Methylicorpusculum oleiharenae: one gene and its partner. The protein of the gene in region 1 interacts with the protein of each later gene in a pairwise test. Links are inferred from orthologs where the notes say so. Each region holds a gene or a part of one and is shown in the gene's direction. Other genes may lie near its edges.

Region 1 (6,787 bases):
GATATTCCAGCAGTTCATCGCGCGGCTCAGGTCATTCTATGAGTTTTGACCGTATCTGTTTTGATTTTGACAGTACGCTGAGCAAAATCGAAGGGATAGATGAATTGGCAAAAAGAGCGGGCATGGGTGAAGAAATGGCCCGTTTGACCGACCAGGCAATGAACGGTGAGGTGCCGTTAGAGGCCGTTTACGGCCATCGCCTGGAAATGATAAAGCCCGACAAACAGGCTATTGATTGGTTGGCAGATGAATATATCCGCGAAAAAGTTGCCGGTGTTGAGGCGCTGTTCACTGAGTTAACGGCACTGGGTAAGTCCGTGTACATTGTCAGTGGCGGAATCCGTCAGGCTATTTGGCCCATGGCGTCACTGCTCAATTTACCCGAAAGCCATGTGTTTGCGGTGGATATCTTTTTTAACGAAGATGGCAGTTATCGCGACTTTGATCGCGCATCAACCTTGGCCAGAGCCGGCGGAAAAGCTCAGGTTTGCAAACAGCTAAGTCAAGCCGGACAACGCTTGGCGATGGTTGGAGACGGCAAAACCGATCTTGAATCCAAGCAGGCGGGCGCTTTTTTTATTGGTTTTGGCGGGGTTGTTGCCAGACCGATTGTCCAGGAGCAGGCGGATCACTTCATCAGCGAGCCCTCTTTGCAGGCTGTTTTGGATTACTTGAGATAATTGTCATTCGATCTTGTGAGTCCTCGTCAAGTACTCACAAGATCGATCCCCTGATTCGATCGATTGAATCTTCATTGACTTAAATTCGATAAGCTGCAGGCAGAATGGTAGAATCCGCAGTTTTTTATTACAGATTTAGAGAGAAGTATGGCTGGACATAGTAAGTGGGCTAACATAAAACACAGAAAAGCCGGACAAGACGCCAAACGCGGCAAGATTTTCACAAAAATGATTCGTGAAATTTCTGTCGCAGCTAAATCGGGAGGAGGCGATCCTGCCAGCAATCCTACCTTGCGCACCGCAATCGATAAAGCGTTGGGCGCTAACATGAAGCGCGACACCATCGATAACACCATCAAAAAAGCGTTGGGCGTTCAAGATGGCGCCAATTACGAGGAAGTGCGCTATGAAGGCTATGGACCCGGCGGTGCGGCCATCATGGTTGATTGTTTAACCGATAACCGTAACCGAACTGTAGGCGAAGTGCGTCATGCTTTCACGAAGGCGGGCGGAAATTTGGGGACGGATGGTTCTGTTGCTTATTTGTTCACTAAAGTGGGCATTATCAGTTTTCCCGATACGGTGGATGAAGATGCCATTATCGAAGCGGCGCTGGAAGCGGGTGTCGATGATGTGGTTACCAATGAAGACGGGACCATTGATGTGACGACAGCGCCTGAAAACTATCTTGAAGTTAAAGAGTCGTTGATTGCCTCGGGTTTCGTTCCCGAGAATTCGGAGGTGACCATGCAGGCTTCCACCCAAGCTGATTTGGATCAAAATGATGCCGAGAAGTTGTTGCGGCTGATTGACCGTTTAGAGGATTTGGATGATGTGCAAAATGTCTATTCGAATGCCGAAATCAGCGAGGAAATAATGAATAACATGGCTGTTGATTAAGCGCTTATTCATTCGAGTTATAAAAAAATCGTAACTACTCGCCCGCTTTGAATTAAGGGTGTAGGTGCTTGATTTCAAAGGACGCATCCATGCGTCCCTGTAGCTCTCTGCAACATCCCTGTTGCAGAAGCCTTTTCAATCAACCACCTACACCCACTAAAATTGGAGGGGGGTGAGCAGATACAAATAATCAATCCTTTCCTATCCGGCTGTTTAAATCGAACGTGACAAAAATTTTAGGTATAGACCCCGGTTCCCGGATAACCGGCTATGGGGTTATTGAAGATTTACCGCACGGAACGAGGTATATAGCCAGTGGCAGTATCAAAGTCACTGCGGACTATTTTCCGGATCGATTGAAACAGATTTTCAAAGGCCTGGTTGAAGTTGTCGAAAATTATCAGCCTGATCAAATGGCAATTGAATCGGTATTCATGCATAAAAATGCCGATTCAGCGCTAAAACTTGGGCAAGCTCGAGGTGCCGCGATTTGCGCGGTACAGTCAGCAGGTTTGCCGGTTTTTGAATATGCGGCACGGCAAGTCAAACAGGCTTTGGTCGGAAAAGGTAATGCTGAAAAAGCGCAAGTCCAGCACATGGTAAAAATCTTGTTAAATATTCAGGGCACTCTTCAGATCGATGCTGGCGATGCGTTAGGAATCTGTCTTTGTCATGCTCATTATCAGCAGACTGAGCGCCGTTTAAGCTCGGGAGTTTGGCGATGATTGGTTTTTTGAGTGGCAAGCTGGTCGTCAAAGCCCCGCCTCAATTGGTGATTGATGTCAATGGCGTCGGTTACGAAGTCGAAGCGCCGATGACTACATTTTATAATCTCCCCGCTTTGGGTGCCCCGGTTACTTTGTTTACCCATTTGGTCGTGCGTGAAGACGCACATATCTTATTCGGTTTTTCCACCGAAACCGACCGCCTGATGTTCAGGGCCTTGATCAAGGTCAACGGCGTAGGACCCAAACTGGCTTTGACGATTTTGTCCGGTCAGAGCGCTGAAGATTTTCATCGCTGCATTCATAATAACGATACGCAAGCATTGGTGCGGTTGCCCGGTGTAGGCAAAAAAACAGCCGAACGGCTGATCATCGAAATGCGTGACCGCCTGCCGGACTTGGGCGATGAGGTCGGTGCAGTCAAGGGTTCGGACGTGTCGGTTTCACAATCTGAATTAAAGCCCCAGCAAGAAGCGATCAGCGCATTGTGTGCGCTGGGTTATAAGCCGGTTGATGCGGCAAAAATGGTGCGCAGCATTCCAGTTGAGGGCAAAACTTGTGAAGCGATAATCCGGCTTGCTCTGCAAGGCGCAAGCCGATGATCGAGGAAGACCGTTTGATTAGCTCTCGGGGCCGAGGAGACGAAGAACGGGTTGATAGGGCTATTCGGCCTAAAAAACTCAGCGAATATATCGGTCAGCCCGAACTGCGCGCGCAAATGGATATTTTTATTCAAGCGGCGACTCGTCGTCAGGAAGCACTGGATCATGTGCTGATTTTTGGTCCGCCCGGTTTGGGGAAAACGACCCTGGCGATGATTATCGCAACAGAGATGGGTGTCAATATCCGTTGCACATCGGGCCCTGTGCTTGATAAAGCAGGCGACCTGGCGGCTTTGCTGACCAATCTGCAGACGCATGATGTGCTGTTTATCGATGAGATTCATCGCTTGAGCCCGGTTGTCGAAGAAGTGCTGTACCCTGCGATGGAAGATTATCAGATTGACATCATGATCGGTGAAGGACCCGCCGCCAGATCGATCAAACTGGATTTGCCGCCTTTTACCCTGGTGGGCGCAACTACCCGGGCAGGCTTATTGACTTCGCCGTTACGCGACCGTTTTGGGATTGTGCAGAGGCTTGAGTTTTATACGGTTGAGGAACTGGCAAGTATTGTGGTGCGTTCCGCCTCATTATTGGGCATTGCCATCGATAATGCCGGTGCTGCTGAAATCGCCCGTCGTGCCCGAGGAACGCCGCGTATTGCCAACCGCTTGCTTCGCCGGGTGCGCGATTATGCTCAAGTTAAAGGTGACGGCATTATTAATCAGTCCGTCGCTGATCTCGCGCTTTTAATGTTGAAAGTGGATGCCAATGGATTTGATGCATTGGACCGAAAATTGCTGTTAATGATGATAGATAATTTCAACGGCGGACCGGTAGGACTGGACACCTTGGCTGCGGCGATCAGCGAGGAGCGGGGAACCATAGAGGATGTCTTGGAACCTTATCTGCTGCAGCAAGGTTTTATTATGCGAACGCCGCGTGGACGGATTGTCACCCATAATGCTTACCTGCATTTTGGTTTAAAGCCGCCGAAACACCTGGGTGAAACCGATGATGTGTTTACCTGAGATCAGGGTGAAGAGATTTCTCCGGTTTTTAGCCGATGTCATTGAAAAATCAAGTATTGTTCCTATACAATGACCCTGCAAAAATTTGAGTGGCCAATTCGTATTTATTATGAAGACACGGATGCGGGCGGTGTGGTGTTTTATGCCAACTATCTGAAGTTTTTTGAACGGTGCAGAACTGAAATGCTCCGTGCTGCGGGGTTCGAGCAAGATAGCCTCATTAGAAATGAACGAATTATCTTCGTTGTGCGTTCCGTTCAAATCGACTACCTGAAGCCTGCTCGTTTTAACGAATTAATCTCGGTCACCGCCGGGATCATTGAGGAAAAGAAAGCCAGTTTGTTGTTTGAACAGTTTATTTATCGAGGTGAAGATGTGTTGTGCAAGGGATTGGTACGCATCGCCTGTGTTGATCCGGAAACTATGCGGCCTAAGGCCATACCTAAAATTTTAATAGAGCAATTTAAGAATGAATGCTGATTTATCCCTTTTTCATTTAATAAAAGAAGCCAGCTTTTTGGTTCAGATGGTGATGCTGATCCTGGTGGTTGCATCGCTGATTTCCTGGACTTTTATATTTACCAAGCGCAAGGAATTCAACCGCGCCGCGATTATTGCTGACGAATTTGAAGAAGAGTTCTGGTCAGGCGTTGATTTGACCGAGTTATACAAGCGTCTGGCATCCGATGACTTTGAGCCTGAAGGGATAGAAAAATTATTTATGGCGGGCTATAAGGAATTTTCCAGAATGCGCCAAATGGGCGGCATTAATCCTCAGTTTCAGGTGGAAAATGCACAACGGGCGATGAAAATTGAGTTAAATCGTGAGCTGGAACGGCTGGATGAGCATTTGCCTTTCTTGGCCACGGTCGGTTCTATTAGTCCGTATATAGGTTTATTCGGTACTGTCTGGGGCATCATGAATTCATTCCGCTCTCTAGGTAATGTCCAGCAGGCTACGCTGGCTCAAGTAGCGCCAGGCATTGCCGAAGCCTTAATCGCGACAGCAATCGGTTTGTTTGCCGCGATTCCGGCGGTAGTCGCCTACAACCGTTTTGCGACCAATCTGGACCGTTTGATCGGTCGGTATGAATTGTTTATCGACGAGTTTGTCGTTTTGTTACAGAGGCAGGCACACAGTCAATGAGTAGCAGGCAAAACGGAAGAAGAAAGCCAAAGGCAGAAATAAACGTCGTTCCGTACATCGACGTGACCCTGGTTTTATTGATCATTTTTATGGTCACGGCACCTATGTTGCAAACAGGGGTAGACGTTGATTTACCACAAGCCGAATCCGAAGCCACCGAACAAAAAAACGATCCGCCCATAATTGTTTCGATTGATAAGGACGGTCAGTATTTTGTGGATTTGGGCGGCCAAACCAGTATTCCTGTCGAATCGGAAGAGTTGTTGAGCAAAGTGACAGACGTTTTGCAGGGCAAGCCAAAAATACAAGTATTTATTCGAGGCGATAAGGATGTCGATTATGGCAAAGTCATCACGGCTATGGCGGCCTTGAAAAATGCAGGTGTTCCCAAAGTCGGTTTAATGACGCAGCCTTATCAGCATCAACAATAGAGTGCATGAATAACAAACGCAAATTCGGTTGGCCGTTTACGCTGGCGTTATCCCTGCATCTGTTGCTGCTCAGTGTATTTTTGTTCAGTTTCGATTTCCAGGTAACGCCCGAGTCAAATCCATTACCAGAAGCTATTGATGCCGTCGTTATTGATGATGCAGTTATTCAGGCAGAAGCGGACCGGCTAAAAAAAATCGAGCAAGAAAATCTCAGGCAGGCACAGGCATTAGCCCGGCAAGCGGCAGAACAGGAAAAAAAGCGCGCCGAGAAAATGGCAGCTGAGAAAAGAAAATTGGAAGAAGAAGCCGCCCAAAAAGCAGAAGCTGAACAACGCAAACAGCAAGAAGCTGCCAAGGAAAAAGCCGAGCAAGCGGCTGAACAAAAGCGTAAACAAGAGCAGGATATTAAGCAAAAAGCGGCTCAAGTTGCGGCAGAAAAACAAAAACAGGAAAAAGCGGTTCAACAAAAAGCAGAGGCTGAAAAATTAAAGGTTCAGCAATTGGCAGCTGAACAACGCAAACAACAGGAAGCTGCCAAGGAAAAAGCCGAGCAAGCGGCTGAACAAAAACGTAAACAAGAGCAGGATATTAAGCAAAAAGCGGCTCAAGTTGCGGCAGAAAAACAAAAACAGGAAAAAGCGGTTCAACAAAAAGCAGAGGCTGAAAAATTAAAGGTTCAGCAATTGGCAGCTGAACAACGCAAACAACAGGAAGCTGCCAAGGAAAAAGCCGAGCAAGCGGCTGAACAAAAACGTAAACAAGAGCAGGATATTAAGCAAAAAGCGGCTCAAGTTGCGGCAGAAAAACAAAAACAGGAAAAAGCGGTTCAACAAAAAGCAGAGGCTGAAAAATTAAAGGCTCAGCAACTGGCAGCTGAACAACGCAAACAACAGGAAGCTGCTAAGGAAAAAGCCGAGCAATCGGCTGAACAAAAACGTAAACAAGAGCAGGATATTAAGCAAAAAGCGGCTCAAGTTGCGGCAGAAAAACAAAAACAGGAAAAAGCAGCTCAACAAAAAGCAGAAGCTGAAAAACAAAAAGCTCAGCAACAGGCGGCGGAACAGCGCAAGCAGCAAGAACAGTCCAAGCTGAAGGCTGAGCAAGCAGCCGCAGCGGCAGCTGAAGTAAAAAGACAAAAAGCCGAACAGGCCGCAGCGGAAAAACGTAAACAGGAAGACGATTCGAAACGAAAAGCAGCAGAAGCCGCTGCAGCTGAAAAGAAAAAACTGGAAGGATTAGCCCGGCAAAAAGCCGAACAGGCGGCCGCAGAA
Region 2 (4,709 bases), 2.3 Mb from region 1 along the record:
AAACAAGGTACTCACTGCATTAATATTTCATTTCTCATCCGTTCTTGATGAATCCGCTTAAAATCCGCAATCCACCCAATCCTATTTTTCGTGCCTTTTGTGGCTATTGATCATGCCACATGCGCCATATTGGGTGGTTCTCTCTAATGTACCCGTGGCAGTAATTGGCCTCTGAGGTGTCGAACCGGAAAGTGTGTTTATTTGTAATTTCGGAAATTCTACTGTCTGTACAGTATCGATATCAGTTTGCCAGGGTTGTTTTTAACTGTAAAAAAAGGGCCACTCGTTATATAATCGGCGCTATTTGAAAATGCAATCTCACAAATCACATCGGAAAAAAGCATGCTGGGTAATCTGGTTAAAATTGTAATAGGCAGTCGAAATGATCGCTTGATCAAGAAAAAAAGGAAGCTGGTAAAAAAAATCAATGCGCTGGCGGCCGATTATGAAAGATTATCCGACGAGGAACTAAAAGCAAAAACGCTGGAGTTCCGTGATCGTCTGGAAAAAGGCGAAACAATAGATGATTTGATTCCTGAAGCTTTTGCTACTGTCAGAGAGGCGTCTTCCCGGGTATTTGGAATGCGTCACTTCGATGTTCAGTTGATCGGCGGTATGGTACTGAATGACGGCAAAATTGCCGAAATGAAGACCGGAGAAGGTAAAACATTGATGGCAACGCTGGCGGCTTATCTTAATGCCTTGCCGGGGAAGGGCGTACATGTCGTTACCGTTAACGATTATTTGGCGGCTCGTGATGCGGATTGGATGGGCAAGTTGTACGGTTTTCTCGGCTTGACAACTGGGGTTATTGTGAGCCAAATGGATAGCCGTGAGCGTCGTACCGCTTATGCTTCCGACATTACCTATGGAACAAACAATGAATTCGGGTTTGACTATCTGCGCGACAATATGGCGTTCAGCATGGCCCAAAAAGTTCAGCGTGAGCTGGCATTTGCGATTGTCGATGAGGTGGACTCCATTCTGATTGACGAGGCAAGAACCCCGTTAATCATTTCCGGGCCGACAGAAGGCAGTACCGAAGTTTATATGAAAGCGAACGAAATTGTTCCTTTCCTTACCAAACAGGAAAAAGAAGACGAGCCGGGCGATTTTTCTGTCGATGAGAAAACCAGACAGGTTTATTTGACTGAAGAAGGTCATGAACGGGTCGAGCGGTTAATGATAGAGCATGGTTTGATGGCGGAAGGTGGAAGTTTGTATGACGCTGCTAATATCAGGCTCATGCATTATCTGAATGCATCGTTGAGAGCACACAATTTATTTCAAAAAGATGTTGATTATATCGTCGCAAACAATGAGGTCGTCATTGTTGATGAGTTTACCGGGCGTGTTATGCCTGGGCGACGCTGGTCGGAAGGCTTGCATCAAGCGATAGAAGCAAAAGAGCATGTGGCTATTCAAAACGAAAATCAAACTTTGGCCTCCATCACCTTTCAAAATTATTTCAGGCTTTATGAAAAGCTGTCCGGTATGACCGGTACTGCAGATACGGAGGCATTTGAATTAAATAGTATATACGGTCTGGAAGTGGTTGTGATTCCTACCCATAGGCCGATGATCAGAAAAGATCTGGGTGATTTGGTCTATCTGACGGCTATAGAAAAATATCAGGCCATTGTCGAAGATATTAAACAATGCGTTGAGCGTGGGCAGCCGGTTTTAGTGGGTACCACGTCAATTGAAAATTCCGAAATTATATCCAGATTGCTGACTCAGCAAAAAATCAAGCATGAAGTGCTCAATGCCAAGCAGCATGAACGCGAGGCGCATATTATCGCCCAAGCCGGTATGCCCGGAGCTGTAACTATAGCCACCAATATGGCGGGTAGGGGAACGGATATCGTGCTGGGGGGAAACCTGGACGAAGAATTGAAAGCATTGCCTGAGGGAACAAGCGAAGAAGAGATACAAAAAGTCCGTGGAGCTTGGCTGGATAGACACCAGCTTGTGCTGGATAGCGGAGGGCTTCATGTCATCGGTTCAGAACGGCACGAATCCCGCCGGGTCGATAATCAGTTAAGAGGCCGCTCCGGACGCCAGGGTGACCCGGGTTCAACACGTTTTTATCTGTCCTTGGAAGATCCTTTGATGCGTATTTTCGCTTCGGATCGCGTGGCATCGTTGATGCAAAAACTGGGCATGGGACATGGCGAGGCGATTGAGCATCCCTGGGTAACCCGCTCGATTGAAAGCGCCCAGCAAAAAGTGGAAAACCGAAATTTTGATATTCGCAAACAAATATTGACTTACGATGACGTGGCGAATGATCAGCGGAAGGTTGTTTATGCGCAACGTAATGAGTTGATGGCGGCAGAAGATATTTCCGACATCATCACGCAGATCAGAAAAGATGTGGTCAACAATGTGATTACTCAGTATATCCCTCCAAAAACCATGGAAGAGCAATGGAATACCAAAGGGTTAGAAGAGCATTTACATCAGGAGTTCAATGTGGAAATTCCAGTTCGGCAAATGCTTGCCGACGATAAAAAATTGCATGAAGCAATATTAAGAGACCGCATTGTCGAACTGGTTGAGCAGTCTTATAAACAAAAAGAAGAGAGAATTGCGCCTGACGTGCTAAGGCACTTCGAAAAATCGGTCATGATGCAGGTGTTGGATAACAGCTGGAAAGAACATCTTGCTGCAATGGATCATCTTCGTCAGGGTATTCATTTTAGAGGCTATGCGCAAAAAGATCCGAAGCAGGAATATAAACGTGAATCGTTTGATATGTTTACGGCTCTTCTGGACCACATAAAGTATGAAGTCGTTGGGATTCTTGCGAAAGTTCAGGTGCAAGAGGAAGAGGATGTTCGGGCAATTGATGAGCAGCGTCAGGAGCCTCAAGAGTTGCATTTTGAACATGCTGAAGCCGAGTCATTTGTTCAGGCGATCGAGCATGATGCGGATGTGACGGGTGAGGCAGATGCCGAGCAGCCTTTTGTCCGTGATGGAAAAAAAGTTGGAAGGAATGATCCTTGTCCCTGCGGTTCCGGAAAAAAATATAAGCAGTGCCATGGTCAGATAAGTTAATTTCAAGTAAAAACAATACTGCTTTGCTGCTATACCTGCGCTTGCTGTAATAATCATGTTATTCGATAGAATTTGGGTACGGCCTTAATTTCCAAAAGCCTGCAATGAAAAACGAATGGGTGGGAAGTTACAAAACTAGCTTCCCAACATTACATTGCAGACAAGCTGTTTTAGGCCATGACGCGTTAATAACCCGAGTAGAATTTTTTTTAAATCAAGTGGTTCAACTATGCATTCCAAAAAATTCACAAGCAGTAAACCGGCAGCTAATATTACCAAGCTTTCACCTTTAGGATTAGAGAGCAATCATCTGGTAGCAGATTTCAAGAGGTACTATGGCCATCGTTTAGGTCGCGACGAAAACTGCAGATCTCCCTATTATGCTTATGAAGCGTTAGCTCTGGCGATCAGTGACCGTCTCATTGAGCGGTGGAAAGCGACGTACAACGCTTATAAAAAGGAAGATTGCAAAAGAGCATTTTATTTGTCGATGGAATTTTTGATGGGGCGCACGCTCAGCAACGCAATGCTAAATTTGGGCGTTACCGATGTTGCAAAAAGTGCAATGTACGAGCTCGGTCTGGAAATCGAAGAACTCATTGACAGCGAGCCTGATGCGGGCTTGGGCAATGGTGGTCTCGGGCGATTAGCCGCTTGTTTCATTGACAGTTGCGCGACACTTCAATTGCCGGTGACAGGTTATGGTTTGCGCTATGAATACGGCATGTTCAGCCAGACGCTGGTCAATGGTGAGCAAGTTGAAAAACCGGACCATTGGTTACGCAATGGCAATATTTGGGAGATAGAAAGACCTGAATATGCTCATAGAATCAAGTTTGGCGGGCACACCGAATCTCATATCGATGAGCGCGGAAAAAAGAGGGTCTGCTGGATAGATACGCACGATGTGCTTGCGGTGCCTTTTGATACTCCGATTCCCGGTTACAAAAATGGTACTGTCAATACCTTGCGCTTATGGAAAGCGACGGCAACTGAAGAATTTGACTTGCAGGAATTTAATGCAGGGGATTATGCTGAATCGGTTGCGGCAAAAAATACTGCAGAAAACATTACCATGGTGCTCTATCCGAACGATGCCAATGAAAACGGCAAAGCTCTTCGATTGCGCCAGCAATATCTTCTGGCTTCGGCCAGCTTGCAGGATGTCATTGCCAATTGGGTAGGGCGGCATGGCAACGATTTTTCTCAATTTGCAGAAAAAAACTGCTTCCAGCTTAACGACACTCATCCCAGTATCGCGGTTGCCGAGTTAATGCGTCTGTTGATCGATATTCATGGTTTGGATTGGGATCATGCCTGGAAAATTACCAGAAATACGATGGCTTATACCAACCATACGCTGCTGCCGGAGGCTCTGGAGCGTTGGTCTGTTAATTTGTTCGAAAGTTTATTGCCTCGTTTGCTGGAAATCATTTACGAAATCAATTCTCATTTTATAGCAGAAGTTTCAGTGCATTGGCCTGGTGATCATGATCGTATGAGACGGATGTCATTGATTGAGGAAGGTAATGAAAAACAGGTCAGAATGGCATACTTGGCAATAGTGGGCTGCTATTCTGTTAACGGCGTGGCGGAACTTCATTCAAAGCTGCTACAGGAAGGGCTTTTCAGGGATTTCTACGAACTAT

What was found. Proteins that work in one complex are often made in the same cells at the same time.
Region 2: the proteins of ybgC (region 1) and secA interact in binary tests that used the Escherichia coli proteins (3 or more experiments, as listed by UniProt). The link is inferred for Methylicorpusculum oleiharenae from one-to-one orthologs.

What each region holds. Positions count from the first base shown.
Region 1 is NZ_WUTY02000001.1:2,563,204-2,569,990, forward strand. Bases 3,009-5,715 are described here. They hold ybgC (tol-pal system-associated acyl-CoA thioesterase), read left to right. Parts: upstream 3,009-4,013; coding sequence 4,014-4,418; downstream 4,419-5,715. Other genes in these bases: ruvB (Holliday junction branch migration DNA helicase RuvB), read left to right, coding at 3,009-3,938; tolQ (protein TolQ), read left to right, coding at 4,408-5,085; tolR (protein TolR), read left to right, coding at 5,082-5,516; tolA (cell envelope integrity protein TolA), read left to right, coding at 5,522-5,715. Also shown: serA (phosphoglycerate dehydrogenase), read left to right, coding at 1-42; GO003_RS11620 (HAD-IB family phosphatase), read left to right, coding at 39-680; GO003_RS11625 (YebC/PmpR family DNA-binding transcriptional regulator), read left to right, coding at 828-1,580; crossover junction endodeoxyribonuclease RuvC, read left to right, coding at 1,805-2,305; Holliday junction branch migration protein RuvA, read left to right, coding at 2,302-2,907; more of ruvB, read left to right, coding at 2,907-3,008; more of tolA, read left to right, coding at 5,716-6,787.
Region 2 is NZ_WUTY02000001.1:272,662-277,370, reverse strand. What follows is about bases 1-3,260. They hold secA (preprotein translocase subunit SecA), read left to right. Parts: upstream 1-342; coding sequence 343-3,060; downstream 3,061-3,260. Outside these bases: GO003_RS01320 (glycogen/starch/alpha-glucan phosphorylase), read left to right, coding at 3,290-4,709. UniProt on the Escherichia coli protein: Required for protein export, interacts with the SecYEG preprotein conducting channel.